2 regions of the Catenuloplanes atrovinosus genome follow, and region 1 is predicted to be linked to the other one. Evidence: predicted binding sites of a transcription regulator. Region 1 holds the regulator's gene; the other holds the start of a gene.

Region 1 (14,263 bases):
TCGCCGAGGGCCTGCCGCTCGCCGCGCTGGACGAGGCCGGTCGCGCCGGGGCCAAGGGCGCGCTGGTCCGGGGCCTGCTGGAGCCGGACGCCTACGACGCGGGCCGGATCGTGCTCACCCGCGACGGCCGCCTGCTCGCCGACGGCGTGATCCGCGACCTGCTGACATGAAGAGACCCCGCGGCCGGGTGAGGTCGGCGCACGGGGTCGGGACGGAACTCGTCCTGTCTACTTCACGACACGCCAGGTCATCGGGTACGTGTACCACTCGCCGTCGTTGACCTTGATGGTCGCCATGATGCCGAAGATCACCACGACCAGCCACACGATGCCGGGCAGGAAGAACAGCAGACCGAACGAGCAGGCCGTGAGCACCAGCGAGACGAGCGCCGCGATGCCCCAGGTGATCTGGAAGTTGAGCGCCTCGACCGCGTGCGCGCGGACGACCTGCGACTCGTTGCCCTTGACCAGCATGACGATCAGCGGGGCCAGGAAGCCGAACAGCACGCCGCCGATGTGGGCGAGGATCACCCAGGTCTTGTCGTCGTTCGCGTAGTTGGCCTTGGCGCCGGAGTAGCCGGGCTGGCCGAACTGCGGACCGTAGCCGGCACCGGGCGGCGCGCCGTAGCCGCCGGGCGGGGTGCCGCCACCGGGCGGGGGACCGTAACCGCCGGCCGGCGGCGGGTAGGCACCACCACCGCTGGTGGGCGGCGGATACGCCCCAGCTCCGCTGGTGGGCGGCGGGTAGGCGCCACCCCCACTGGTGGGTGGCGGGTATGCCCCTGCTCCGCTGGTGGGGGGCGGGTATGCCCCGGCTCCGCTGGTGGGCGGTGGGTATGCCCCGGCTCCGCTGGTCGGTGGTGGGTAGGCCCCGGCCCCGCTGGTCGGCGGCGTGGGGGGCGGGTACCCACCGCCGTCCGGGGGCGGTGGCGTGCTGTACGACGGCGGCATAGGAGCGGTCGGGTCGTTGTGACCCGGGTAGCCCTCACCAGGCGGACGAGGCGGTTCGGTCATGCCCGCCACGGTAGAGGGGTCGATCAACTCAGGCCAGTACCCGGTACCGCCCGCCTCCGGCGCGCCTACCAGATATCAGAAATATCGCATATGTAGAGCAAAGTGATCATCGCTTCTCGCGCACGTGCGACGTAGACTGGCACTCGCTACAGTCGAGTGCCAGCAGTGCAGCAGCATCGGCGAGAGGATCCTGGGGGACCGGCGGGAAGGTAGGTTGGCGATGCCATTGGACGATCGCAAGCTCGCCGTTCTGCGCGCGATAGTCGAGGACTACGTCGCGACGCAGGAGCCGGTCGGCAGCAAGGCCCTGGTCGAGCGGCACAATCTCGGCGTCTCCCCGGCCACCGTGCGCAACGACATGGCGGTGCTCGAGGAGGAGGGCTACATCCGGCAGCCGCACACGAGCGCCGGCCGCGTCCCCACGGATCGCGGCTACCGGCTGTTCGTGGACCGGCTGTCCCGGGTCAAGCCGCTCAGCCCGGCCGAGCGCCGCGCCATCGAGCGGTTCCTGGCCGGCGCCGTCGACCTCGACGATGTGGTGCATCGCACTGTCCGGCTCCTGGCGCAGCTCACGCGGCAGGTCGCGGTCGTGCAATATCCCAGCCTGGCCCGGTCGTCGGTGCGTCACCTGGAGCTGGTCCAGGTCTCCACCACCCGGCTCATGCTGGTCATGATCGCCGACACCGGCCGGGTCGAGCAGCGCCTGGTGGAGCTGCCCGAGCCGACCGACACCGACGTGGTGCTCGACCTGCGCACCCGGATCAACGAGAAGCTCTGCGGCAGTCGCCTGGTGGACACGCCGGCGCTGGTGGAGACGCTGCTCGACGAGATCCGGCCGGAGCAGCGGCCGACCATGGCCGTGCTCTCGTCCGTACTGCTGGAGACGCTGGTCGAGCGGCGCGAGGAGCGGGTTGTCCTGGCGGGCACCGCGAACCTGACCCGGGGTGGCATCCTGGACTTCCACGGTTCGCTGCGGCCCATCCTCGAGGCGCTGGAGGAGGATCTGATCCTGCTCAAGCTGTTCGGGGAGGTCGAGCCGACCACCACGCGGGTGATGATCGGCGACGAGACCCAGGTCGACAACCTGCGGTCCGCGGCGGTGGTCAGCACCGGCTACGGGCCGCACAGCACGATCGTGGGCGGGTTGGGCGTGCTCGGCCCGACCCGGATGGACTACCCCGGCAACATCGCGACGGTGCGAGCCGTGGCACGCTACGTGAGTGAACTGCTGGCGCAGAACTAACCGCCGGCATTCCTGATCCAGACAGACATGGGGACACCGAACGCAGTGGCCAGGGACTACTACGGGATCCTCGGCGTGAGCCGGGACGCGACCGACGACGACATCAAGCGGGCCTATCGCAAGCTGGCCCGCCAATACCACCCGGACGTGAATCCGGATCCCGAGGCGCACGAGAAGTTCAAGGACATCAACGCGGCGTACGAGGTGCTCTCGGACGACAAGAAGCGTCAGATGGTCGACCTCGGCGGTGACCCGCTGGCCCCCGGCGGCGGTGGCGCCCCGGGCGGCCCCGGCGGTGCGGGCCCGTTCGTCGGGTTCCAGGACATCATGGACGCGTTCTTCGGCTCCGCGGCCGGCGCGACCCGGGGCCCGCGCCCGCGCACCCGCCCGGGTGCGGACGCGATCCTCCGGCTGGAGCTCGACCTGCAGGAGACCGCGTTCGGCGTCGAGGCGCCGATCACGGTCGACACCGCGGTCATCTGCACCACCTGCTCCGGCGCCGGCACCGCGGCCGGCACCCACCTGGCCACCTGCGAGACCTGCCAGGGCCGCGGCGAGGTGCAGTCCGTGCAGCGCACGTTCCTCGGCCAGGTCGTCTCGTCCCGGCCGTGCACGGTCTGCCAGGGCCACGGCACCGTCATCCCGAGCCCGTGCCCGACCTGCGCGGGCGAGGGCCGGGTGCGCACCCGCCGGTCGCTGACCGTGAAGATCCCGGCCGGCGTCGAGGACGGCATGCGCATCCGCCTCGCCCAGCAGGGCGAGGTCGGCCCGGGCGGCGGCACCGCCGGTGATCTCTACGTCGAGATCCACGAGCGCCCGCACGACGTCTACTCGCGCCGCGGCGACGACCTGCACTGCCGCGTCACCGTGCCGATGACCTCGGCCGCGCTCGGCACCCGGCTGACCATCAAGACGCTGGACAGCGAGGAGCAGATCGACGTCCGCGCCGGCACCCAGCCGGGCGCCACCATGCGAATCCGCGGCAAGGGTGTCCCGCGCCTGCGCGGCCAGGGCCGCGGCGACCTGTTCGTGCACCTCGACGTGCGAACGCCCACCAAGCTCACCTCCGACCAGGAGCGCATGCTCCGCGATTTCGCCAAGACCCGCGGGGAGGACGTGGCCGAGCTGTCCAAGCAGGGCGGTTTCTTCTCCCGCATGCGCGACGCCTTCAACGGGCACTAGCGGGTGTCGGCGCCACTCTTCCTCGTCGAGTCGCTGCCCGCGGCCGACGAGTGGACCCTGGACGGCCCCGAGGGACACCACGCGGCGAACGTGCAGCGCCTGACCGCCGGCGAGGAGCTGATCCTCGCCGACGGTCGCGGCGGCACCGCGCTCGCGCTCGTGCTCGCGTCCGGCAAGGGCAGCCTCAAGATCAAGATCGTGTCGCGCGGGTACGCCGAGAGTCCGGACCCGCGCCTGGTCGTGGTGCAGGGCCTGCCCAAGGGCGACCGTGGCGAGCTGGCCGTCCAGGCGATGACCGAGACCGGCGTGGACGAGATCATCCCGTGGTCCGCCGGCCGTTCCGTCACCGTCTGGAAGGGCGACCGGGGCACCAAGGCCCGCGACAAGTGGGCCGCCACCGCGCGCGAGGCCGCCAAGCAGGCCCGCCGCCCCTGGCTGCCCACGATCGCGCCCGGCGCGCTGAGCACCGCGCGCGTCGCGGACCGGCTGCGCGGCGAGGCCGCCGCGTTCGTGCTGCACGAGGAGGCCACCGACCGCCTCAGCCACGTCCCGTTGCCGGCCGCCGGCGAGATCATCCTGGTCGTCGGCCCGGAGGGCGGCATCGCCCCCACCGAGCTGGACGCGTTCGCCGACGCCGGCGCGCGTCCCGTACGCCTCGGTGATCTGGTCCTGAGAACCTCCACCGCCGGGGTGGCCGCGCTCTCCGTCCTCTCCGCCCGCCTCGGCCGCTGGTGACCGCCGTGCCCGGCGTCACGGTGCGCCCGCTGGCCGTGGACGACCTGGACACGGTCGTCGCGTGGTTCGCCCAGCCGCACGTGGCCCGCTGGTGGGAGGCGTCGACCGAGCCCGCCGCGGTCCGCCGTCGTTACGCCGACCGGATCGCCGGCCGCGAGCCGACCGAGGCCTTCGCCATCGAGTCCGGCGGCCGCCCGGTCGGCCTCATCCAGCGCTACCTGATCGAGGACCACCCCGACTGGGCCGACGCGCTGCTCGCCACCGGCGCGTTCGCCGTCCCCGCCGCCGGCATCGACTACCTGATCGGCGATCCCGCGCTGACCGGCCGCGGCCTGGCCGCCGCCGCGATCCGCCACCTCGCACCGGCCACACTCGACCGCCACCCGCACCTCGAGGCCGTGGTCGCGGCGCCGTTCACGGCGAACGTGGCCTCCTGGCGCACGCTGGAACGCGCCGGCTTCACCCGCACCTGGTCCGGCCCGATCGCCGGCGTCGACTCGCACCTCTACCTGCTGCGCCGTTCGTGAACGTTCCGTGTGCGTACCGGCAAAGGCCTTGCTCTCGATCCACACCGGATAGTTGACTCTCGTCGGCCGGCGCGGATCCGCCGGTCGGAGAGGAAGCACACGTGAAGAGGACATGGGTCGCGGCGATCGTCGCCGGCCTCGGCGTCGTGCTCGGATCACCGGGCATCGCCGCGGCCGCCTGGCACTCCGGCTCGGCGCCACGGGTGGTGACCGGCTGGACCGACTCGGCCGCGCCCGGTGTGGCGTTCCCCAACGACAACCGGACCCATCTGCCGCTGGGCACCTGGCAGGACGAGGCCGGGGTGTCCCACACCTCCCGCGTCTACGCGACGTTCGATCTCTCCCGCTACGACGGCGCGCTGGTCACCGGCGGAACGGTCTACGTCACCGAGCGGACCGCGGCCGACTGCACCAAGCGCTCCATCGAACTGTGGCGCACCGAGCCGGTCCCGGAACCGCCCGCCTGGGATCGGGCGCCGGCCGAGCTGGCGCAGCTCGACGAGATCCAGACCCCGGAGTACTGCCCGACCGCGCGGATCGGCTTCGACGTCGGCGCCGCGGTCGCCGAGGCGAGCGCCGCCGGGCAGCGGCTCATCACGTTCGTGCTGCGGGTGTCCGCCGCACACGAGGCCGACCCGGCGTACGGCCGGCGGCTCAACTGGTACAACGACGTCGCCCTGAGGCTGTCGTACAACACCGTCCCCGCGGTCGACAGCGACAACCTCTTCACCACCGGCCGGTCGTGCGTCAAGGCCGCGCCGTACCCGGCGATGGGCACCGCGGCCCTGCAGGCCCGGCTGACCGACGCGGACGAGGGGGAGGAATTGACGGCCGAGTTCGCGGTCTGGCCGGTCGGCAGCCCGGACGCCCGCCGGACCTACCTGGACTCCACCGAGCGGGAGTCCGGCCGGGTCGCCACCGTCACCGTGCCGGCTGCGGACCTGGCGCAGAACCAGGCGTACGGCTGGCAGGCGCGGGCGCTCGACGGGACGGAGACCTCGGCCTGGTCGGACACGTGCTACTTCACCTGGGACGGCGTCAAGCCCTCGGCGCCGGTGGTCACCTCGACCAACTTCCCGGCGGGGGACGCGCCGGGCCCGGCCGGCGTGAAGCCGGTCTTCGTGCTCGACGGCCACGGTGACCCGGACATCGCGGGCTTCCAGTACGACTGGTACGACTGGGACACCACCTGGCCGTGCCTGCGCGAGATCAAGCCGGGTCGGTACGGCCAGTGGGAGTGCACCGACCCGCTGGACGCGCCGGATCGGGTGCGGGCCGACAGGCCGGGCGGCACGGCCACCGTCGCGGTCAACCCGGACTCGTACCGCTCGATGTCGCTCTTCGTCCGGTCGGTGGACCTCGCCGGCAACGTCTCCGCGCCGGCCCGCTACGACCTCAACGTGCCGTGGTCCATGCCGGACGTGACGGCGGAGAGCGGCACGCCGGAGTGGAACCGGCCGGTCCAGCTCACGATCACCCCGGCGCCGGGCGTCACGGCCACCCGGTATGAGGTCGTCCGCGGCCAGAACGCCGCCGAGACCGTCGTGCCGGACGCGGACGGTGTGGCCCACTACAGCCTGGTCGCGACCGAGGTGAACGGCGAGTACGTGACGATCCGCGGCATCGGTGCGGACGGCTTCGTCTCCATGGCGGCGACCTGGAGCTACGCCTTCACCCCGGAGCCCGGCATCCGCGCCGACGTGTACGACAACACCGTCTGGCCACCCGGCGGCGGCGTCGGCGTGCCGGGCACGTTCACGTTCTCCCCGCCGCCGGGCTGGACCGAGGTGGCCGAGTACCGCTACTCCTTCGACTGGGAGAGCGAGCCGGCCGTGGTCCCGGCCGGCGCGGACGGCCGGGCGACCGTCACCTGGACGCCGGAGGCGGAGGGGCGCTACCGCCTGATGGTCTACGCGGTGAAGGCCGACGGCACGTGGAGCGAGTACGGCGCCTTCTACAACTTCGAGGTGCCGGCGGACGCCGGCTGACCGGCCGGGCCGGCGAGCTCCTCGATCAACGGGAACAGCAGCTCGGCCCCGCCGCGCGTGTCGGGGAACATCTCCAGGCCGGACAGCTCCTCCCGGGCGTACCAGCGGAACGGCAGCTCCGGATCGGTCGTCGGCGAGGCACTCCCGGCGACGGCCAGGTAGAGGTGGTCGACGTGCACGTGCGCGGACGCCAGGCGCCTCTCCGGCGGCACGTCCTGCTCCGTGATCCACACCGGCACCGGTACGCGGGCCGCGGCCGGATAGCCCGGCAACGAGCCCGCGTGCGGCGCGAGCAGGGTCGCGGCCAGCCCGGCCTCCTCACGCACCTCCCGGAGCGCGGCCTCCGCCGGGTTCTCGCCCGGCTCCACGTGCCCGCCCGGCAGCATCCACCGCCCGAACCGCGGATGGCGGATCAACCCCAGCCGCCACCCACCGTCCACGCGGCCGAACAGGAACACGCTCGCGGTCGCATGCTTGATCACACCCACCCGCCCATCCTGCCGGACGCCGTGCGACCGCCGGGCGTGGCCGGTCAGATGCTCAGTTCGGTGGTCAGGCGGCGGTCGTGGAGGGAGTGGGCGGCCTCGACGCGGTAGGTGCCGGGGACCGCCTGCCAGCCGTCGTCCCAGATCTGGAAGGCGCGTGGCGGCAGCGGGATGCGGGCCTCCACGGTGTGGCCGGGGGCGGCGGACACCGGGGCGAAGCCGGCCAGCCAGCGGTCCGGGCGGTCGACCGTGGTGCCGACGGCCGCGCCCAGGTAGATCTGGACGATCTCGCGGCCGGGGCGGGAGCCGGTGTTGCGCAGCCGGACCACGACGGTGCCGGCGTGCGCGGGGTCGGTCTCGACCGCGATCGACTCGTACGACCACGTGGTGTAGCCCAGCCCGTGCCCGAACGGGAACAGCGGCGCGGCGGCGGTGCCGGACCGGTAACCGACGAAGACGCCCTCCTCGTAGGCGAGGATGCCGCCGGACGGCGTCGTGGAGAGCGCGTCCTCGTCGCGGCGCGGCCAGGTGGTGGGCAGCCGGCCGCCGGGCTCGGCCAGGCCGAGCAGCACGTCGGCGAGCGCGGCGCCGGCCTCCTGACCGGGGAACCAGGTGAGCAGCACGGCCGGCACCTCGTCCAGCCACGGCATCAGCACCGGCGAGCCGGCGTTCACCACCACGATCGTGCGCGGGTTGGCGGCGGCCACGCGGCGGACCAACTCGTCCTGGCGGCCGGGGAGCGCGAGCGTGGTGCGGTCGAAACCCTCGGACTCGACCTCCTCGGTGGTGCCGACCACGACCACGGCCACGTCCGCGTCGCGGGCGGCGGCGACGGCCCGGTCGAGCAGCTCGTCGGGGGAGGGGCCGGGCGGCGCGTACCCGAGGCCGACGTTGACGAAGCCGGCGACGGCGGGCCGCACCTCCAGCGTCAGCGACACGTCGACCGCCTCACCGGCGGTCAGCGGCACCGGGAAACGGCGCTCGACCGACTCGTGGAACACCGTCTCCGGGTCCGCGTCGTCCGCGAAGACCGCGCCCTCGAAGATCACGTCGCCGGCCACCCGCAGCACGACCTGCCCGAACCCGATGATCGACAGCTCGTGCACGCCGGAGGCCGGTGGAGTGAGCCGGCCGGTGATCTCCACGGTGGAGAGCGCGTCCGGGTCCACGCCGGACGGCGGCGCGCCCATCCACCGTACGGTCGCGACCGGCAGCGGCGTGCTGTGCAACACCCGGAAGCCGGACCCGCGCAGCGTGGCGGTCAGGCCGTCGCAGGCGAGGGCGGGCAGGTGCGGACGCGGGTCGGCGCCCGGCGCATAGACCACGGACGCGCCGGGCAGCGCCGCGGCCAGCCCGTCGCGCGGCGAGATCACGTACGGCGGGAACACCTGCGCGCTGCCGCCGCCGAGCACCCGCGCGTCCGCCGCGAGCGCGCCCAGCAGCGCCACCCTGCGCAGCTCGCCGCCGTCCAGCGGCAGCAGGTTCCGCTCGTTGCGGGCCAGCACGAACGACCGGGTCGCGATCTCCCGGGCCACCTGGGCGCCGTCCAGCGCGGGCAGCGACGGCCGGACTCCGGGCGCGCCGTCCAGGATGCCGACCCGGGCCGCGAGGCGCAGCACCCGGCGTACCTTGTCGTCCAGGACCTTCTCCGGTACCTCGCCGGCGCGCACGGCACGCAGCAGGGCCGGCCCCCACGGGTCGCCGAACGCGGGCATCACCACGTCGAGACCGCCGAGCGCGCTCGCCACCGTGCTGCGCGCCGCGGTCCAGTCGGAGACGATCGCGCCGTCCCAGCCCCACTCGCGCTTGAGCACGTCGTTCTGCAGCGGGCCGTGCTCGGTCATGGTCAGCCCGTTGACCGTGTTGTACGCGGCCATCGCGCCCCACGCGCCCGCGGCCGTGATCCGCGCGAACGGCGCCAGGTACAGCTCACGCAGCGCGCGCTCGCCGATGCGCACGTCCACGCTCATCCGATCGGTCTCGGAGTCGTTGCCGACGAAGTGCTTGACCGTGGTGCCGACGCCCTGGTCCTGCACGCCGGTCACGTACGCGGCCCCGACCTCGCCGGTGAGCAGCGGATCTTCCGAGTAGCACTCGAAGTGCCGGCCGCCCAGCGGGGATCGGTGCAGGTTGACGGTCGGCGCCAGCAGAACGTGCACGCCCTTGCGCCGGCACTCCTGGCCGAGCATCCGGCCGGCCGTGCGGGCCAGCTCCACGTCCCAGGTCGCGGCCAGCGCGGTCGGGCTGGGCAGCACCACCGACGGGTCGTCCGGCGCCCAGCCGGTGCCGCGCACGCCGACCGGCCCGTCGGACATGACCAGCGACGCGAGCCCGATCTCCGGCAGCGCGGGGAGCGCCCAGAAGTCCTGGCCGGACAGTAGCCGCACCTTGTCCTCGACGCCGAGCCGCGCCACCGCGCGCTCGACCGCCTCCTCCCGCCGCGCGTCGTCCGACATGCCCGCACCGCCCTCGCCTCGTGTTCGCCGACCGTCCGATCCTGTCAGCTCCGCCGCCCGGGCATCTCTAAGATTTCCGGATGAGCGCTGACTGCCTGTTCTGCAAGATCGTGGCCGGGGACATCCCGGCCGACGTGGTGCACGAGACCGAGACCACGCTGGCCTTCCGCGACATCGGCCCGAAGGCGCCGGTGCACGTCCTGGTGATCCCGAAGGAGCATCACGCCGACGTCGCCGCGCTCGCGCTGGCGGACGCCGGGCTGGCCGGCGAGGTGCTGGCCGCGGCCGCGGCGGTGGCCCGGTCCGAGGGGCTGCTCACGGACGGCTTCCGGACGATCTTCAATACCGGCGGGTACGGCGGGCAGGAGGTCTTCCACGTGCACGCGCACGTGGTCGGCGGCGCCCCGCTCGGCCCGATGCTGAGCCCTCGGTGACCTCGCTGCTCCGTCTGGTACAGGCGGCGCAGGCCGAGGGCCGGATTCCCGCGCTCCAGGTCGCGCTGCACCGCGCGGACCGTCCGCTCTGGACGGCCGCGATCGGCACCTCGGGCACGGACCGCCCGCTGAACGACGACACCCGGTTCCGGATCGGCTCGGTCACCAAGACGCTGACCGCGGTGCTCGTGCTCCAGGCCCGTGACGACGGCCTGCTCGACCTGGACGACCCGCTGGGCCGGCACCTGGACGTGCCCGCGCACGGCGAGCTGACCATCCGCCGGCTGCTGTCGCACACGTCCGGCCTGCAGCGCGAGCCGTGGGGAGACGTGTGGGACACGCTGGTCACGCCGGAGACCGGCGCGCTGCTGGCCGAGCTGGCCCGGGCCGAGCGGGTGCTGCCGCCCGGCCGCCGTTTCCACTACTCGAACCTGGGCCTGGCACTGCTCGGCCAGGTGGTGGCCCGGCGCCGCGGCGGAACCTGGGCCGAGGTGCTGCACGACCGGGTGCTGCGCCCGCTGCGCCTGCACGCCACCACGGTCGACCGGCCGGAGCGGGCCGCGGTTGGCTACCTGGTCGACCTGTACTCGGACACCGCGCGCCCGGAGCCGCCGTTCGACATGCGCGCGGCGGGCCCGGCCGCGCAGCTGTGGAGCACGGCCGCGGACATGGCGCGGTGGGCGGCGTTCCTGGCCGACCCGGCCGCGATCGACCCGGCCGGGCGGGTGCTGGCGCCGGCCACGCTGGACGAGATGCGCTGGCCGGCCACGCCGTGGGACGAGACGGTCTGGGCGCGCTCGATCGGACTGGGCCTGATCCTCTTCCAGCCCGGCCCGCGGATCGTGCACGTGGGCCACGACGGCGCCATGCCCGGCTTCCTGGCCAGCGTGTACGGCCGGCGCGGCGGCCCGGGCACGCCCGGCGCGATGGGCGTGGCCGTGCTCGGCTCGTCCGGGACCGCGGACGTGACGCACGAGCTGTCGCACACGCTGCTGAGCGCGGCGGTGGAGTCCGACCCGGCGGAGATCACGCCGTGGCGGCCGGGCCCGCCGGTCCCGGAGGCGTACCGCTCGGTGCTGGGCCCGTGGTTCGCCGAGGGCTTCCAGCACGTGTTCTCCTGGCACGGCGGCACGCTTCAGGCCCGCTACCCGGACGCGCCGGCCGACCGGCCCCCGGCGATCTTCACACCGCTGCCGGACCGCGCGGACGTGCTCCGCACCGTCTCCGGCCGGGAGGTGGGCGAGCTGCTGCGGCTCACCCGCGACGAGACCGGCACGGTGGTCCGCATGCACTGGGCGACCTACCGCTTCACCCGCACCCAGGAGACGTTCGACGGCGTCTCGTGACCGGCCGGGCGTCCCGCGGCGGCGCCGGGGGACGCCCGCGGCTCAGCCGGCCGCGGCCTCCGGGAGCGTGCCGGCCGGTGCGGTGAACGCGCGCAGCTCGGCCAGCGAGCCCGCGGTCAGCGTGAGCGTCCACTCCGCCCGCGGGTCGACGATCATGCCCCAGTCCGGCTCCGGCCAGTCGTTGAGCAGGTCGTCGAAGGAGACGGTGAGGAACGGCACGCCGATTCCGGCGAACTCGGCCAGCCCGTCCGGCGAGGTGAAGACGGGCAGGAAGATCGCGTTGTCCGCGCCGCGCACCACGGCCGGGCGGACGCCGGTCTCCGGCGACGGGTCGTCCAGCAGCGGCATGGAGACCGCGGCCGTGCGCAGCGCGGACACGTACCCGGTCAGGTCGCGCGACGCGACCGCGTCGGACAGCACGGCGCGCAGCGCGGCCAGCGGGTCCTCCGGCCACACCGGCGCGGCCTCCGGTTCCGGCACCACGGTCAACGGCGCCGGCGGTACGGGGGCCGTCCGCACCGCCACCGGCAGCGCGAGCGTGGCCTCCGCCTCCGGCACGACGATGAACTCCGGCTCCGGCACCAGGGTCAACGCCGCGGACGCCGGCGGCGCCTCCGCCGGCTCCGGCACGACCGTGAGCGTGGCAGCCGGCTCGGGCGCGGGCGGCTCGGGCGGCTCGGGGGCGGACGGCTCCGGCGCGAGGTCCGGCACCACGGTCAGCACCGGCGCCGGCGTGGGGTCCGCCTCCGGGTCCGACTCGTAGAACGTCAGCGTGCCCGGGTCCGGCGTGATCAGCAGGCTCGCGCCGTGCACCGCGAACCGGCACAGCCACTCCACGTGCTCGACCGTGCGCGGCACCTCGTAGGTCCACACGCCCTGCCCCGGCGCCGGTGGGCGCCAGTCCAGCTCGGTCAGCATCGCCGGGTCGTACGCCGGGATCTCCGCCGTCACGGAGTCCGCACGCACGGTGAGCCACAGTCGCCTGTCGGTGCCGGCCAGTGCGAACCGCGTCTCCCGATCGCATGCGAACAGTGCGTCGTGAACCGCGGTCAGCAGGCCCGCCCAGCCCGCCTCGCCCATGCCCCTACCTCCCCGTGCTCCGGCCGTCACCGCAGGCCATGCCGCCGGCCGGGGTGGCGGCGGTGGCGCGATTGTAGCTGCCGGACGCGCGAAGTCGACGCGAAGAGACGAATGACGGACATCGAATGCCGGGCCGGCGGTGGGCCGTCACGCACTGTGACGACCCACCGCCGAGGTATTCATCGCCGTCGGTACGTGGTCGCCGGCGTGTACCGGGTCTGCCGCGGCACCAGGAGCGGGTGCTCGCGCCCCTCGGTGTCGGTGCCGCCGTCGACCAGCTCGCTCATCCGGCGCACCGTCGGGTCGCCCTCGTCCGCCGTGTAGTCGCGGGGCCGCGTGCGGTCCGCGCCGCCGTTGCGGTCGATGCCGCGCAGCACCGGCGTCAGGACGGCCGCGACCAGCAGGTTCACCGCGAGTGCCACCACGCCGACGTAGATGCTGCTCTCCGTGTCCAGGCCGAGGTTGGCCAGCGGCCAGGCCGACCCGCCGAAGTGCTCGCGGATCACCGTGGCGCCGTCCGGCCCGCCCACCTGCGGGATCTGGTACAGCATCGCCAGCCCGGCCACCAGCCCGGCGCCGATGCCGGCGATCAGCGCCCAGCGGTGCAGCCAGCTCGTGTACAGGCCGATCGCCACGGCCGGCAGCGTCTGCATGATCACGACGCCGCCGATGAGCTGGAGGTCCACCGCGAACTGCGTGTTGAGCAGCAGGATCACGAGCACGGCGCCGAACTTCACGGTCAGCGAGGCGATCTTGCTGACCGTGGTCTCCTCCGCCTCGCTGGCGTCCGGCCGGATGTACTCGCGGTAGATGTTCCGGGTGAACAGGTTCGCCGCGGCGATCGACATGATCGCGGCGGGCACCATCGCGCCGACGCCGATCGCGGCGAACGCCAGGCCCGCGCACCACTCCGGGAAGGCGGAGTTGAACCAGAGCGGCACCACCGTGTTGCGGTCGCCGCCGACCGGCTCGATCCCGCTGAAGATCGCCGCGAAGCCGAGCAGCATGAGCACGCCGAGGGTGAGCGTGTAGAGCGGTAGCGCGGCGAGGTTGCGCCGCAGCACACCGCGGTTTCGGGCGGCGAGCACGCCGGTGAGCGTGTGCGGGTAGAGGAACAGCGCGACGGCCGAGCCGAGCGCGAGCGTGACGTAGCTGAGCTGGTCGTGCCCGTCCAGCAGCAGTCCGTCGTCGGTGCGCGGCGTGGAGGCGAACCGGGCCTCCGCGACCCGGAAGACGCCGTCCCAGCCGTTGGCGTTCGAGCTGACGATGATGAACGCGGCCAGCACGGTCCAGACGACCAGCGCGTCCTTCACGATGGAGATCAGCGCCGGCGCGCGCAGCCCGGAGTTGAACGTGTAGAGCGCCAGCACCACGAACGCGGCGGTCAGCGGCCACCCGCCGGGCAGGCCCATCACGGTGAAGACCGCCTCGATGCCGATCAGCTGCACCGCGATGTACGGCATGGTGGCCGTGATGCCCAGCACCGCGACCAGCGCGCCCAGCCCGCGTGAGCCGAACCGGGCCCGGACGAACTCGGCCGGGGTGACGAAGCCGTGCACGTGGCAGACCGACCAGAAGCGGCTGAGCACCACGAACAGCATCGGGTAGACGATCACCAGGAACGGCGCCGGGAAGAAGCCGGCGGCGCCGAGACCGTACACCAGCGTGGGCACGGCCACGAACGTGTAGGCGGTGTAGACATCGCCGCTCAGCAGGAAGAACGTGACCCAGTTGCCGAACGCGCGGCCACCGAGCCCCCATTCCTCCAGCGTGT
Region 2 (14,263 bases), 2.2 Mb from region 1:
GTGCTGGTGCTGGTCTGCGGCGGCCTGCCGGACGGTTCGCGGGACGTGGACGGCGCCCGGCGGCACGTCGGCGACGCGATCGGTGAGCTGGTCCCGCACGCGCGCGCGGCCGGGGTGCGACTGGCGATCGAGCCGCTGCACCCGATGTTCGCCTCCGACCGGTGCGTGGTCTCCACGCTCGGCCAGGCGCTGGACCTGGCCCGGCCGTACCCGGCGGAGTCGGTCGGCGTGTGCGTCGACACGTACCACGTCTGGTGGGACCCGGAGGTCTGGGAGCAGATCGCCCGGGCCGGCGCGGAGCACCGGATCGCCACGTTCCAGGCCGCGGACTGGATCACGCCACTGCCCGAGGGGGTGCTGCTCGGCCGCGCGCTGCCCGGCGACGGCGTGATCGAGCTGCGCCGGTTCCGCGAGGCGGTCGACGCGGCCGGGTACACCGGCCCGGTCGAGGTGGAGGTCTTCCACGCTGACGTCTGGGCCCGCCCGGGAGCGCAGGTGCTGGCCGAGGCGCTGGACGGCTACCTCGCCCACGTCGCCTGACCGGCCCCGGAAAGCCATCGAGGGTACGGCGGGGAGAACCTCCCGGCCGTACCCTCGAATGTCTGTGGATCGTCAGCTCTGCTGCGCGGCGAGCTGGGACTTGACCTCGTCCATGTCCAGCGCCCGGACCTGCTCGATCACCGAGTCCAGCGCGGACGAGGGGAGCGCGCCCGGCTGCGAGAAGACGATCACGCCGTCGCGGATGGCCATGATGGTCGGGATCGAGCGGATGCCGAACTTCATGGCGATCTCCTGCTCGGCCTCGGTGTCGACCTTGCCGAACGTGATGTCCGGGTTCTTCTCGGAGGCCGCCTCGTAGGTGGGGGCGAACCTCACGCACGGGCCGCACCAGCTGGCCCAGAAGTCGACGAGCACGATGCCGTCCTTGCTCGTCACGTCGTCGAAGTTCGCGTCGGTCAGCGCAACGGTCGCCATGTGATGTCTCCGATCTGGCCGTGTGAGGCCTTTCCGTCTCCGGTCATCGAAACCAATCCCCGCCGTGGCGCATTCCCGGCGGGCCGCCGGGCGGGGAGTGGCGCCCGCCTCACCTGGGTAGTTACCCGTTCCGAGCGCCGGCTAGGCGGGTCCGGGCGTGCAGATTTCCTGCGTGCAATTCCCACCCGACTTCGCTCCGCAACGGCGTCGGTTGAGCGCACGGATCTTCCACCGATTACGGTGAGTATTGGGAGCGTTCCCGGGTAACCGCTCTCGCACAGGCTGTCCGACCTGCGGGAGCCGCTTGAGGTAGGGATATCCCTTGCCGTTACACTGTGTCACGCCTCACGTGACAACACGATAGGTTACGTCTCGAATAGATAACTGTCGCCAAAACAACTAGCTTGAACTCTTCCATTGAATACGGACGGTGAGGCAAAATCTTCTCCAACAGAGCGTGGGCGGCGGGTGCCGGGGAGGGCCCCGCCGCTCATTGCGTCCGGAGAAAGTCGACGCGTGACGTCACCGCTCCATCTCCGGAACACTCCCGGCGAACCGCCGTACTCCCCGTTTGACCGAGGGCGGCACCCGTGTGGCCATATGCTGGCGCGTGGGAGGTCGTCGCCATGCCGAGCCCGTCCGCATCCGAACGCCGCCGGTTCGCCGCCCGGGCCCCGGCGTCGCCGATACCGGCGCCGCAGTGGGCCCTCCTGGTCCGCCTGCCCGGCCGCGTGGTGATCGCGGCCACCTCCGCGCAGCACGACTCGCCCGGCCGTACCGTCGCCGAGGGACTCGCCGGGCTCGCCGCGATCGCCGCCGGCCGCGCCTCGGACAGCGACCTGGTCCGGGCCGTGGTGGCCGCGGTGTACGCGGAGACCGAGGACGGCGCGCCGGACGCGCAGGAGTTCACCGACCCCGGGGCCGGGCTCGCCGCGGTGCTGGCCGCCAGCCGGGAGGCGGCCCGGGTGCTGGCCGAGCACGCGGACCCGGCCGACTCCGCCGCGTACCGGCAGTGGATCCAGGCGATCGCCGCGAAGGTCTGCGCCGCGTCCCGCTCCGGCCACCTCGCCGGCCCGCGCGTCTCCGCGGACGAGCGGCGTTTCCTGACCGACCTGGGGGCCGCGCTCGGGCTGGTCTAGGGTCTGGACCCCGTGGAGTCCTCTTCGTCCGATCCGGCCGCCGAGCCGCAACTGGAGGTGGGCGTCGGGCCGTGGCCCGGCCCGTGGCCGGACGATCCGCGCTACGACCCGGAGCTGCTGGCCGGCGGCGACCGGCGCAACGTGGTGGACCGCTACCGGTACTGGCGGCGCGAGGCGGTCGTCGCCGACCTCGACCGGCGCCGGCACGGGTTCCACGTCGCGATCGAGAACTGGCAGCACGACCTGAACATCGGCACGGTGGTGCGCAACGCCAACGCGTTCCTGGCCGCGGAGGTCCACATCGTCGGCCGCCGCCGCTGGAACCGGCGCGGCGCCATGGTCACCGACCGCTACCAACACGTACGGCACCATCCCACGATCGAGGATTTCACGGCGTGGGCCCGCGCGGCGGAGCTGCCCGTGATCGGCATCGACAACCTGCCCGGCGCGCGCCCGATGGAGTCCGAGGTGCTGCCGCGCCGCTGCGTGCTGCTGTTCGGCCAGGAGGGCCCCGGGCTGTCCGATGTCGCCCGTGACGCCTGTGACCAGGTGTTCTCCATCGCGCAGTACGGCTCGACCCGGTCGATCAACGCGGGCGTGGCGAGCGGCATCGCGATGCACGCCTGGATCCGCGCCCATGCCGTCCCGGTCGGGGACGAAAAACCCGATTCGCTTGACGCCGGGGGCGGCGGGCACGCACCGTAGTGCTGTGGGCGTGACGGTGAGTTGTCCCCGGTGCGGGGGCTCGGTCAGGCCGCCGGACCTGATGCACCCGGACTGGCGGTGTGACCCGTGCGGCCCGGTCACCCCGCTGCACGTGGCCGAGCACATCGGCCCCGAGATAGTGGAGAGTGTGACCGCGCACACCGCGAACGGCCGCTCGCACGTGCCGCTCTGGTGCCCGTGGCCGCTGCTGCCCGGCTGGACCGTGACCGGCGTCGGCTGGGCCGGCGACGAGCGGACCGGCGTGCGGGCCACCACGCTGGCGTGCAGCGGACCGGCCCCGCTCGGCGACGGCCCGGCGGACATCGTGCTGGTCGCGGAGGAACCCGGCGTCGGCCTGGGCACCCGGCTGGCCGGCCTGCCCGGGCTGGACTGCGGTGAGCTGCTGCGTTCCGCCATGGAGGGCGCGGCCGGCGCGCACGCGAAGATCAAGGTCGGCGGGCACCCCACTCCACTGTGGGTCGTCAAGTCACCGGCCGACCGCAGCGCGTACGCCGGAGAAGCGCGTGGGATGTGGCTGTATGCGGTAGCCTGGCCCGCGAGCGCGGGTTACCTCTTCGCCGAGCATGTCGTTCTTCACGATCTGTCGGAGTGGGTGCCACCCGAGCTTGTGTACGGTGCTCCATCTCCGTACCTTCATGGACGGGCGTGAGCGCCTGAGTGAATGGTCCGGCGTTGGGTCATTCGTTCACAGCCAGAAGCGCAACTGATACTCTGAGTGGGCGGCGCACAACGGTATCTGACCGCCGCGGAGGGGGATGGCCCGCAATGTCGCCAAAGAAGATCCTCACCTGGCTCGGAATCGCCTTTCTGATCTTCTTCGTTGCGTTCCGGCCAAACTCGGCAGCCGACGTGTTCCAGTCTCTGGGCAGCACGATCGGCGACATCGCACAGGGCTTCAGCGAGTTCTTCACCAGCCTGGTCGCCTGAGCCGGTCATGACGACGGCATCGAGGCCTCCCGGCCCCGACGATGGGTACATCGCACCCGAGTTCGAGGCCGAAGAGTTCGAGGGGCTGCGCGTCGACTCCTCCGGCATGCCGCTGGGGCCACGCCGGGTCCTCCCTCTGGAGGACGAGCCCACCACCCTGGTCGCCCGCTATCTCTTCCCGACCGAGCGCTACCGGGGCGAGTGGAAGCGGCACTGGGTTCACCTGTGGACACCGCTGCTGATCGGTGCCGCGGCCACGTTCCTGCTCGGCTACCTCTCCGGCTTCCTGGCCAGACAGGAGCAGGCGAGCGGGTTCACCACGGTCGCGGTGATCGTCTGGCTCGGCGTCATGGGCTGGGTGGCGTGGAAGGTGGCGGACTGGTACTTCGACCGCTTCATCCTGACCAACAAGCGCGTGATGGTCGTGAACGGCATCATCACGCGCAAGGTGGCGATGATGCCGCTGGCCCGGGTCACGGACATGAAGTACGAGCAGTCACCGGTCGGCCGGATGCTGAACTACGGCACGTTCGTGCTGGAGTCGGCCGGTCAGGACCAGGCGCTCCGCGAGGTCAAGCACCTGCCGAACCCGAACGAGCTCTACCTGCGCGTGGTCGAGGAGATGTACGAGCCGCAGGCCGTCGAGGCCCGGCTCGGCAAGAACGCGGACCCCGGCGACGACGCCTGATCCCGCCCGGATATCAGCCGTTCGCCCATAGATATCGCTCCCCGCGTCGTGTGAGTCTGTCTGGGACGGCTTGCCACGCGGGGGAGGGTGACGATGGAGGGCGACTCGGAGGCGGCGCCGGTCAGCGCCGACCGGGACCTGCGCGTGGTCGCCGACAGCGTCGACGACGAGTTCCGCGACTTCGTCTCCGCCCGCTCCGGCGCGCTGCTGCGCACGGCGTACCTGCTGGCCGGCGACTGGGCGACGGCGGAGGACCTGCTGCAGACCGCGCTGACCAAGACGTACCTGGCCTGGCGCCGGCTCGGGCGGATCGAGGCGGTCGAGCCGTACGCGCGACGCGTGCTGGTCAACACCGCCACCAGCTGGTGGCGCCGCCGCTGGCACGGTGAGCGCCCCACCGAGGTGCTGCCGGAGCGCGCGGCACCGGACGAGATCGAGGCCCAGCTGGAGCGGGACGCGCTCTGGCGGCACGTGCGGGCGCTGCCCACCCGGCAGCGGGCCGTGCTGGTGCTGCGCTTCTACGAGGACCTGTCCGAGGCGCAGACCGCCGCGATGCTGAACATCTCGCCCGGCACGGTCAAGAGCCAGACCTTCCGCGCGCTGAACGTGTTGCGCCGGCGCCTGGTCGCGGAGGGCATCGACCCGGACTCGGGCGTGCCGGTGCCGGAGCCCGCCGCCGAGGCCGCGCCGCGCCCGGAGCCGGTGATCACCACCCGGCCGCTGCCGGCCCGCCCGGCCGCGCCCACGCCCACCGCGCTGTCCGAGGTCCGCCGGCAGCTCGCGCGGGAGAGGCGGTGAGCCCGGTGCTCGAGGACCGGCTCCGTGACCTCTTCGCGGCGACCACGCAGAGCGTGCCGTCCGCGGACGACCCCGCGGCCCGCGCCATGGCCCGGGGCCGGGCGATCCGCCGCCGGCGGCTGACGGTCGCCGCCGCGGCCGCGGCCCTGCTGGCCGGCGCGTCCGTCTACGGGCTCGGCACGCTCGGGCCGCGCGGCGGAGCGCCCACGGTCATGCTGCCGAACGGCGCGCCGGTGGAGGCGTCCAGCGCCGCGCCGCCGGCCGTGGCCGAGGCCGACCGCGGGCCGGACGGGTCCGCCACCGCGGAGCAACGCGACATCGGCGGCGAGCCCACCGGGCTGGAGCTGGACGTGCGCGTCGGTGACCAGCTGTGGACCACCGGCGGGTCGGTGGTGACGCTGGCCGGCGTGGGGAACGTCACCCGGGCGTACCGGGTGCCGATCGGCTGGGTCTACGGCGGCGAGCACGGCGTCCGGCTGCTGGTGCTGGAGGACGGCAGCACCAAGGCACTCAGCGCGCGCGGCGACGGCTGGGCGCTCGACCCGGCCGGCGAGCGGATCGCGTTCGTCGCGGACGGCCGGCTGCACGTCGGCGCCGTGACCGTGGACGGCCTGGCGGTGACCGGCGGCGCACCGATCGCGGGGGAGGTGTACCCGGCCGGCTTCGTCGGCGACAGCGTGCTGATCCGGGCCGGCGACGGGGCGTACGCGCTGCTCGATCCGGCCGCGCCGGTCGAGCCGGCGGTCAACCCGCGGGTGCTGACCGTGCTCGGCCCGCGCGCCGACGGCGCCGTCACCGCGCTGGTCCGCGAGGAGGGCGGCGACCGGGTCTGCCTGGCCCGGCTGGAGGCGGCCGCGCCGGAGCTGAGGATCGGCACGACCGGCGGGTGCGCGCTCGGGCTGACCGTGGACGGCGACTCGGGCGTGCGGCTGTCCGCCGACGGCAGCCACCTCTACCAGGCCGGCGACGACGGATTCCGGCTGATCGACGTGGACGCCGCGATCGGCGGCGCCGGCGGCACCGTGGACTGCGCGGCTGGGACCGGCACCGCGCCGGTCTGGATCTCCGCGGACGCGCTGCTGGCCGGCGCGGACGGCACGGCGGTCACCTGCCGGGTCGACGGCGTGCGCGGCACGGTGGCGCTGCCCGCCGGTGTCGGGGCGAACTGGCAGTACGTGCCGCGGCTCGGCGGGCTTCCGGGCTCGCGTACCCGGTAGATGTCTGATGCAGACTTTGTAGGTGACCGCACCCCGTATCGACCTGCACACCCACTCCACCGCCAGTGACGGCACGCTGCGCCCGGCCGAGCTGATCCGGGCCGGGGCCGCCGCCGGGCTGACCGTGATGGCGATCACCGACCACGACACCACGGCCGGCTGGGCGGAGGCGGCCGGCGTGCGCCCGGACGGGCTGACGCTGATCCGGGGCGCGGAGATCTCCTGCCGCTGGCACGGCGCGGAGCCGGGGATCGGGCTGCACCTGCTGGCGTACCTGATCGACCCCGCGGACGCGGCGCTCACCGGCGAACTGGCCCGGGTGCGGGCCGACCGGGAGCGGCGCGGCGAGGCGATCGTCGATCTGCTGCGCGCCGACGGCATCGACGTGAGCTGGGCGGAGGTGATGGAGTACGCGGCCGGCGGCTCGGTCGGACGCCCGCACATCGCGGCCGCGCTGATCCGGGCCGGGCTGGTCGACACCACGTCGGAGGCGTTCGGGCCGCGCTGGCTCGGCCGCCGCTACCGGCTGCCCAAGGCCGACATCGACGTCTTCACCGCGGTACGGCTGGTGCGTGGCGCCGGCGGCGTACCGGTGCTGGCCCACCCGCGCGCCACCCGGCGCGGCCGGATCGTGCCGGACTCGCTGATCGAGGAGCTGGCCGGAACCGGGCTGTTCGGCCTGGAGGCGGACCACGAGGACCACTCGCCCGAGGAGCGCGAACACGTGCGGCGGCTCGCGGACCGGCTCGGCCTGGTGGTGACCGGCTCGTCCGATTTCCACGGTACGCACAAGACCGTGGCGCTGGGCGCGTTCACCACCGCGCCCGAGGTGCTCGACAAGATCGTGGCGGCCGGCACCGGAGTCCCCCCGCTCTGACCAATGTTGATCACGGTAGCGTGATCATGTGGACTTCAAGCTGCTCGGCGAGGTCTTCGTCACGCTGCTGGTCATCGTGGACCCGCCGGGAATGGTGCCGATCTTCCTGGCCCTGACCGGCACGCTGCCGAAGCGCGACCGGCGCCGGGCCGGGCGACAGGCGGTCGCGCTGGCCTTCGGCGTCATCGTGGTGTTCGCGCTGCTCGGCCAGACGCTCCTCGACTACCTGCACGTCGACCTGCCCGCGCTGCAGGGCGCCGGTGGGCTGCTGCTGATCCTGATCGCGCTGGAACTGCTCACCGGCAAGACCGACGACACCAGCGATCGGCAGGCCACCTCGAACGTGGCGCTGGTCCCGCTGGGCGTACCGCTGCTGGCCGGCCCCGGCGCGATCGTCGCCACCATGCTGTTCGTGCGGAACGCGGAGAACTCGGCGGACTACGTGGCGATCGGCGCCGGGATCGTCGCCGTGATGGGCGTGGTGCTGCTGGTCCTGCGCTTCTCCGACGTGATCGTGCGGGTCCTCCGGCCGGGTGGCATCGAGGTGGTGACCCGGATCGCCGGCCTGCTGCTGGCCGCGATCGCGGTACAGCTCATCGCGGACTCGGTGGCCGCGTTCGTGGCGGAGTACGCCGACCACGCGCGGTAGCCGTCGTACCCTCCTGGCAGGATCGAGGGGTGCGCAGGTCTTCCTCCACCGGCCGGTCCGCGGTGCCCGAGCAGCTCGGGTTCCCCGGCATGCCGCAGCGGCTCTTCGTCTGCACGCCCAGCAAGCTCGGCACGTACACGGACTGCCCGCGGCGCTACCGGTACGCGTACGTCGACCGCCCCACGCCGCCGAAGGGCCCGCCGTGGGCGCACAACTCGCTCGGGGCCAGCGTGCACACCGCGCTGAAGAACTGGTTCGACCTGCCCGCCGACCGCCGCCGTCCCGGCGTGCTCCCGACCCTGCTCAAGGCCACGTGGGTACGGGAGGGATACCGCGACGTCGAGCAGGAGCGCGCCGCCTGGCGGGCCGCGCTCGCGTGGCTGGACGGCTACCTCGCCGGCCTCGACCCGGCCTTCGAGCCGGTCGGCGTCGAGCGCGTGGTCGCCGCCCGCACCGCCGTGCTCGCGCTGAGCGGCCGCGCCGACCGGATCGACGCCCGGGTCGGCCCCGACGGCCGCCGCGAGCTGGTCATCGTCGACTACAAGACCGGCCGCGGCGGCGCCGACCCGGACGACGCACGCGGCTCACAGGCGCTGGCGCTCTACGCGTTCGCCGCGGAGAAGGTCTTCCACGCCCCCTGCCACCGGGTCGAGCTGCACCACCTGCCGACCGGCGTGGTGGCCGCGCACGAGCACACCGACGAGTCCCTGGCCCGCCAGGTCCGCCGCGCCGAGGAGACCGCCGCCGACATCATGGCCGCGGAGGCCGCCGTCACCGAGGGCGCCGACCCCGACACGGCCTTCCCCACCACCCCCGGCCGGCTCTGCTCCTGGTGCGACTTCCGCGCGATCTGCCCGGCCGGCTCCTCCGCCGAGCCGAAGCCCCCCTGGTCGGCCGTCGAGTCGACACTCCGCCCCGACCCGTCCTCCCGCCCCACCCCGGCCCCGGACTGACCGCCGCTGGCTCCCCGGCACGCCGCCGATCGCGACTGATCACCGACTGATCACCGTCTGCTCTCCGGGCGCGTCTCTGATCGAGGTTGACCGCGGCCGGCCCCGGCGCGTCCCTGATCGGGACAGGCCGCCGGCCGCCGCTTCTGGCGCGCCGCTGATCGGGACTGACCGTCGGCCGCTTCGCGCCTGCGTGGCCTGGCCGGCCAGCGGACGAAGGGGCGTCCTGATCACCATTCCGTCCGATACTTCCCGGCGCGGACGGCCGGCGAGCCGCGTTCGCCCGCCGATTCCGTGTGGTGCCGCGTGGTCGCCGCGTCCGTGGTCGACGGCATCGGTCCGGCCGGCTTTGCTCTGCTTACCTGAACGAACCCGACCAAAGTGCTCGCCGGGACGTCACTCGCGAGTGGCGGTTTGTGGGTGATTCGTCCAGGTAAGCAGAGCAAATGCTGCCGGGAGGGCGGCGCCGGGTCGAGGCGGCGGGGGATCAGGCGGGGGTGGGGATGCCGAGGCGGGCGGCGCGGGCGAGGGCGGCCTTGTGGTGGGGGCTGGTGTAGAGGCGGCGGGGGAGTTGGGTGAGGGCGAGGTTCAGGGCGCGGGTGCTGAGGGCGGCGGTCAGGTCGGTGGTGGGCAGGCCGGGGAGTCCGTAGAGGCGGCGGGCCCAGGGTGGGAGCAGGGAGACGGCGAGGCCCGCTATGCCGGTGTAGAGCAGGCGCGGCGGGCCGAGGTTGACCAGCAGTCGCAGGGGGAGGCCGCCGAGCAGGGAGGTGCCGGGGGTGGGGATCGGGGGCGCGCTGAGGAACGCGAACGTGGAGGCGGCGTCGGGGGTGATGCGCAGCTCGGGGCGGATCTCGGCGTAGTAGTCGGCGACCTCGGCGACGGTGCCGGGGACGGTCGCGGGGTCCAGGCCGATCAGGGCGGCGGCGCGGCGCTGTTCGGCGTAGTAGCCGTCGGCCTCGGCGGGGGTGAGAGGGAGTCCGGCGCGGAGGGCGGTGGTCAGGAACGACTCCACCTCGGCGACGTGCACCCAGCGCAGCAGTTCGGGGTCGTCGAGGCGGAACTCCTCGCCGGTCAGCGGGTCGGTGGCGCGCATCGCGGCGTGCCGGCGGCGGACGCGCCGGGCCGCGGCCTCGGCCTGCGCGGTGGTGCCGTAGAGCACGGTCACCACGTACTCCGAGGTGCGGCCGAGGCGGCCCATCGGATCGGCGCGGTACGACGAGTTCTGCGCGACGCCCGCGATCGCGCGCGGGTGCAGCGCCTGGAGATAGAGCGAGCGGAGGCCGGCGACCAGCATGATCGGGCTGGCGTGGACGCGCCAGCTCACCGAGCCGGGACCGAACAGACCGAGGTCGTCGTCGGGATCCATCCACCAAGACTACGGCGGGGAACGCTCACCGATCGGCGGAGCGGCGGGACTGGCAGCCGGGGCAGAGGCCCCAGAACGTGACCTCGGCCTCGTCCACCTCGAAGCCGGCGGTGTGGTACGGCTCCAGGCAGGGCGCGTCGCCGACCACGCAGTCGACGTCCGCCACCTCGCCGCAGCCGCGGCAGACCACGTGGTGGTGGTTGTCGCCGGTGCGGGCCTCGTAGCGCGCGGGGCTGCCGGCCGGCTCCAGGCGGCGGGCCAGGCCGGCCCGGGAGAGCGCGCCGAGCACGTCGTAGATGGCCTGGGTGGAGACCGAGTCCAGGCGCAGCCGCACCTGCCGGGCGATCTCCTCGACCTCCAGGTGGCCGCCGCGGGCGAGCACGTCGAGCACGGCGAGCCGCGGGCGGGTGACCCGCAGGCCGCGCATTCGCAGCTGCTCGTCGGCGGTAGGCATCCAACCATGACAACACGTCGCTGCCTGCCGCTCAAGACGCTCGCTCACAGGTGGTGCTCACGGACACATCAGCGGATTACCAGAGAAGATCGGGAACCGGACCGATCAGGCGGTGACTTTGTTGACGTAGCAACCGGACGTACGGCCTGAGGAGTCATCGTGTTCGAGACCATCAACGGCATGCCCGCGCATGTGCTCATGGTGCATGCGGCGGTCGTCTTCGTGCCCCTGCTCGCGCTCGGCGCGATCGTCTTCGCGGTATGGCCGGCGGTGCGCGGCCGGATCGACTGGGCGGTCGCGCTGCTGGCCGTGGTCGCGCCGCTGTCCGCGCTGTTCTCGATGCTCTCCGGCAACGCGTTCTACCGCATGCGGGAGGCGGACGGCACGCCGGAGCAGTTCCTCGACCAGATCGGCGTGCACGCCTCGTACGGCCAGCGGACGTTCGTCTTCTCGCTCGGCCTCGCCGTGGTCACCGGCGCGCTGCTGTTGCTGACCCGCCGGGCCACCGGCCCGAAGGCGCTCTCCATCGGGCTGAGCGTGGTGGCGGTGGTGCTGGCCGTGGTCACCGGCTACTTCGTGGTGATGACCGGCGACTCCGGCGCGGCGATGAGCTGGAAGATCTCCTAGAACAGCACCCGCCCGCAGACCGCGCACAGCGCGATCACCATCACGACCAGCGCGCCGATCCCGACGCCGTAGCTCAGGCCACGCGCGCGGGACTCGGCCTCGTCGATCGCGGCCGCGTCCTGGCGGGGCAGCCGGCGCGGCGGCGGGGACGGCCGCAGCATCGGCGGACGCCAGCCGGGCGGCGGGGGCTGCTGCGGCGGCGGCCCGGTGTACCCGGTCTCGGCCGCGGACGGCGGCGGGCCGGAGACGTCCCGCCAGGGGCTGTGGTCGTCGGGGGCACCGCTGGGGGTCGTCACGTCATCCGACGCTACCAACGCGCCATCCGGACGACCCACCTGCGGGGGACACCGGACATCCGCGGGTGGGTACGCTGGTGCGCGTGAACCCGGAGCTTGAGCCGCGCGCCGGCATCGACGACGAGCGCACCGTCGACCTGGTCGACGACGACCTGCCCGTGCTCCCGGACCAGACGTCCGACGACACGGACCGTGGCTGGGGAGAGTACGGCAGCGGTGGCAGCAACGACGACCGCCTGCTCGAGGACCGGCCGCCACACTGGTGACAAAGTTATCCACAGGCCGGGGAGACCTGCCTGTGGATAACGTGTGGATCTGTGGATAACCCGCGCGTTCTGTGGACGGCGGGTTACGAGGCGCTGGCGGCCGGGCTGCTGGACGTGGTCGTCGAGGAGCTGGTCGACGCCGCCGCGGGCTTGGCCGCGCCCTCCGACTTCGACTCCGTCTTCGTCTCGGACGACGAGGACGACGCCGCCGCGCCCGACTTGCCGGACTCGGACGAGGACGAGGCGCTGCCGCCACGTGAGTCGGTGCGGTAGAAGCCCGAGCCCTTGAACACGATGCCCACCGAGTTGAACAGCTTGCGCAGGCGCCCCTGGCAGGCCGGGCACTCGGTCAGCGGGGCGTCGCTGAACGACTGCACCGCCTCGAGCTGGTGGCCGCACTCGGTGCAGGCGTACTGGTAGGTGGGCACGTTCCCCTCCGGAGGATCATCGGCTCAGTGACGTCCGAGGCAACGCCGGGTTGGCACTCGGGAATTCCGAGTGCCAATGATCCGTCATCGGGGCGCCCTCCGTCCAGCGAGGCGGCGCTCACCCGAGCCGGACCAGCCCCCCGGACGGGGTGATCACCGCCTGGACGCGCCGATCGTGCGGTTCGCTGGGCAGCTCGTCGACCAGCTCGCCGTCGTGCAGCAGCGCCACGACCAGCGCGGACGCGCACCTGGTGAGCGCGCGGTCGTAGGAGCCGCCGCCGCGGCCGAGCCGCACGCCGCGCCGGTCCACCGCGAGCGCGGGCACCACGACCAGCGTGGCCTCCGCGATCGCGGCCGGCCCGCGCCGCCGCCCGCTGGGCTCACGCAGGCCGCGGGCGCCGACGGTGAGCGACGCCGGCCCCCCGTACTCCGCCCAGTCCAGGTCGAGATCGCGCAGCAGGATGGGCAGCAGCAGCGTCCCGTGCGGGCGCAGCATCCGGGAGAGCGAGTCCGGCAGGTCCGCGCCGCCGGGCTCCGCGCCGACCGGCACGTACGCGGTGGCCAGGGCCGGCCGTTCCGCCTCTATCAGGTCGCTCAGCGCGCGGCGCACCCGCCCGGCCGCGGCCCGGCGATCGTCCTCCGGCAGCGCCCGCCGGGCGGCCAGCACCCGGTCCCGTACCGTCGTCTTGAGCGCCCGGTGATCGTTCTCCCGCGCGAGGTCGTCTTGATCCGAAAAATCCGGCACGCAACACTCCAGCCACAACCCCGGCATTCGGGGCGTCCTGTGCCAGCATCGCAGCTAACGGGCCCGGCGTCATGGGGGGAGAGGCGGTGACCCTGCGCGGACGGTTGACCTCCGCCTTCCTCTCGGTGGTGCTCGGCCCGGTGCTGCTCGGTGCCGTCTTCGTCGGCGGCGCCGTCGACGCGCTCGGCCGCGACCGCGCGCAGGAGCGGCTCGACCTGGCCGCCGAGGCGGTCCGCGGTGCGGTCGGCGGGCTCTGCGGACGGCTCTCCGCCAGCGCGGACGCGCTCGCCGTGCTGCCCGACCCGGCCCAGCGCGCCGGCCTGGCCGCGCGGGTCGTCTCCCGCGGGCTGGCCAGCGCGGTCCAGGTGGTGGACGGGACCGGCGCCCCGCAGTTGACCACCGCGAACCTGCCCGCGTCGCCGTGGGCCGACTGCGCCGCGCCGGGCAGCGCCGAGGCGCCGCCGCGCGCGATCGCGGCCCGGGTGGAGATCCGCGACGCGTTCGGCCTGCGGGTGGCCGTGGTCTACGTGGTGCAGGCGGTCGACGAGGGCCTGGTCCGCCGGCTGTCCGCCGCGACCGGCGGCGGCGTCACGCTGATCGAGGACCCGGACGGTACGGCCGCGCGCGGCGCCGCGGAGCCCGCGGACCGGGCCGGACTCGCCTGGCTGACCGGCGGTGGCAGCGCCGCCGACGGCGACGGCCGGTACGTCCGCCGCCTCGGCCCCGCCCCCGGCCAGCCGCTCCCGCTGGCCGTCTCGGTGCCCGGCCCGGACCGCCGTGACCTCTTCGCCGTGCTTCTCGGCATCGTGGTGCTGGCCGGCGCGCTCGCCGTGCTGGTCGCGGCCGCGCTGGCCCGCTCCACCACCCGCCCGCTGGCCGAACTGGTCCGCGCCGCCGACCGGGTGGCCGGCGGCGACCTGGACGCGCGCGTGCCGGTGCGCGGGCACGACGAGGTGGCCCGGCTCGGCGGCGCGTTCAACCGGATGACCCGGGAGACGCAGGCGTACGTGCAGGCGCTCACCGCCGGCCGCGACCAGTTGCGCCGGCACCTGCGCACGCTCGGCGAGACGCTCTCCGGCACGCACGACCTGGACCGGATTCTGCGCGTGCTGCTGCGTACCGCGATGGTCGCCAC

The links. Region 1 encodes HrcA, which represses chaperone genes, less so after heat shock. Its sites were predicted from a motif close to GGTTNGCACNCTCNNNNNGAGNGTGCNAACC; they were not measured.
Region 2: J2S41_RS36935 (FmdB family zinc ribbon protein) is a predicted target of HrcA. The motif match lies at 12,432-12,462, and genes of this name have one in related genera.

What each region holds. Positions count from the first base shown of each region.
Region 1 covers NZ_JAVDYB010000001.1:6,053,826-6,068,088, reverse strand. The annotation lists gene hemW (radical SAM family heme chaperone HemW) at 1-170, shown strand, start outside; gene J2S41_RS26845 (DUF4870 domain-containing protein) at 228-1,013, opposite strand; gene hrcA (heat-inducible transcriptional repressor HrcA) at 1,234-2,256, shown strand; gene dnaJ (molecular chaperone DnaJ) at 2,302-3,438, shown strand; gene J2S41_RS26830 (16S rRNA (uracil(1498)-N(3))-methyltransferase) at 3,442-4,173, shown strand; gene J2S41_RS26825 (GNAT family N-acetyltransferase) at 4,179-4,700, shown strand; gene J2S41_RS26820 (hypothetical protein) at 4,802-6,688, shown strand; gene J2S41_RS26815 (NUDIX hydrolase) at 6,655-7,176, opposite strand; gene J2S41_RS26810 (beta-glucosidase) at 7,221-9,629, opposite strand; gene J2S41_RS26805 (HIT domain-containing protein) at 9,710-10,063, shown strand; gene J2S41_RS26800 (serine hydrolase domain-containing protein) at 10,060-11,409, shown strand; gene J2S41_RS26795 (SseB family protein) at 11,452-12,489, opposite strand; gene J2S41_RS26790 (sodium:solute symporter family protein) at 12,669-14,263, opposite strand, start outside.
Region 2 covers NZ_JAVDYB010000001.1:8,243,957-8,258,219, forward strand. The annotation lists gene J2S41_RS36850 (sugar phosphate isomerase/epimerase family protein) at 1-540, shown strand, start outside; gene trxA (thioredoxin) at 613-975, opposite strand; gene J2S41_RS36860 (hypothetical protein) at 1,602-2,114, shown strand; gene J2S41_RS36865 (TrmH family RNA methyltransferase) at 2,127-2,819, shown strand; gene J2S41_RS36870 (DUF6758 family protein) at 2,836-3,489, shown strand; gene J2S41_RS36875 (hypothetical protein) at 3,606-3,767, shown strand; partial or broken gene J2S41_RS36880 (PH domain-containing protein) at 3,841-4,455, shown strand; gene J2S41_RS36885 (SigE family RNA polymerase sigma factor) at 4,549-5,253, shown strand; gene J2S41_RS36890 (hypothetical protein) at 5,250-6,470, shown strand; gene J2S41_RS36895 (PHP domain-containing protein) at 6,493-7,347, shown strand; gene J2S41_RS36900 (MarC family protein) at 7,376-7,996, shown strand; gene J2S41_RS36905 (RecB family exonuclease) at 8,086-8,949, shown strand; gene J2S41_RS36910 (oxygenase MpaB family protein) at 9,434-10,312, opposite strand; gene J2S41_RS36915 (Fur family transcriptional regulator) at 10,338-10,766, opposite strand; gene J2S41_RS36920 (DUF2231 domain-containing protein) at 10,926-11,393, shown strand; gene J2S41_RS36925 (translation initiation factor 2) at 11,390-11,689, opposite strand; gene J2S41_RS36930 (hypothetical protein) at 11,773-11,955, shown strand; gene J2S41_RS36935 (FmdB family zinc ribbon protein) at 12,039-12,383, opposite strand; gene J2S41_RS36940 (5-formyltetrahydrofolate cyclo-ligase) at 12,502-13,128, opposite strand; gene J2S41_RS36945 (GGDEF domain-containing protein) at 13,215-14,263, shown strand, end outside.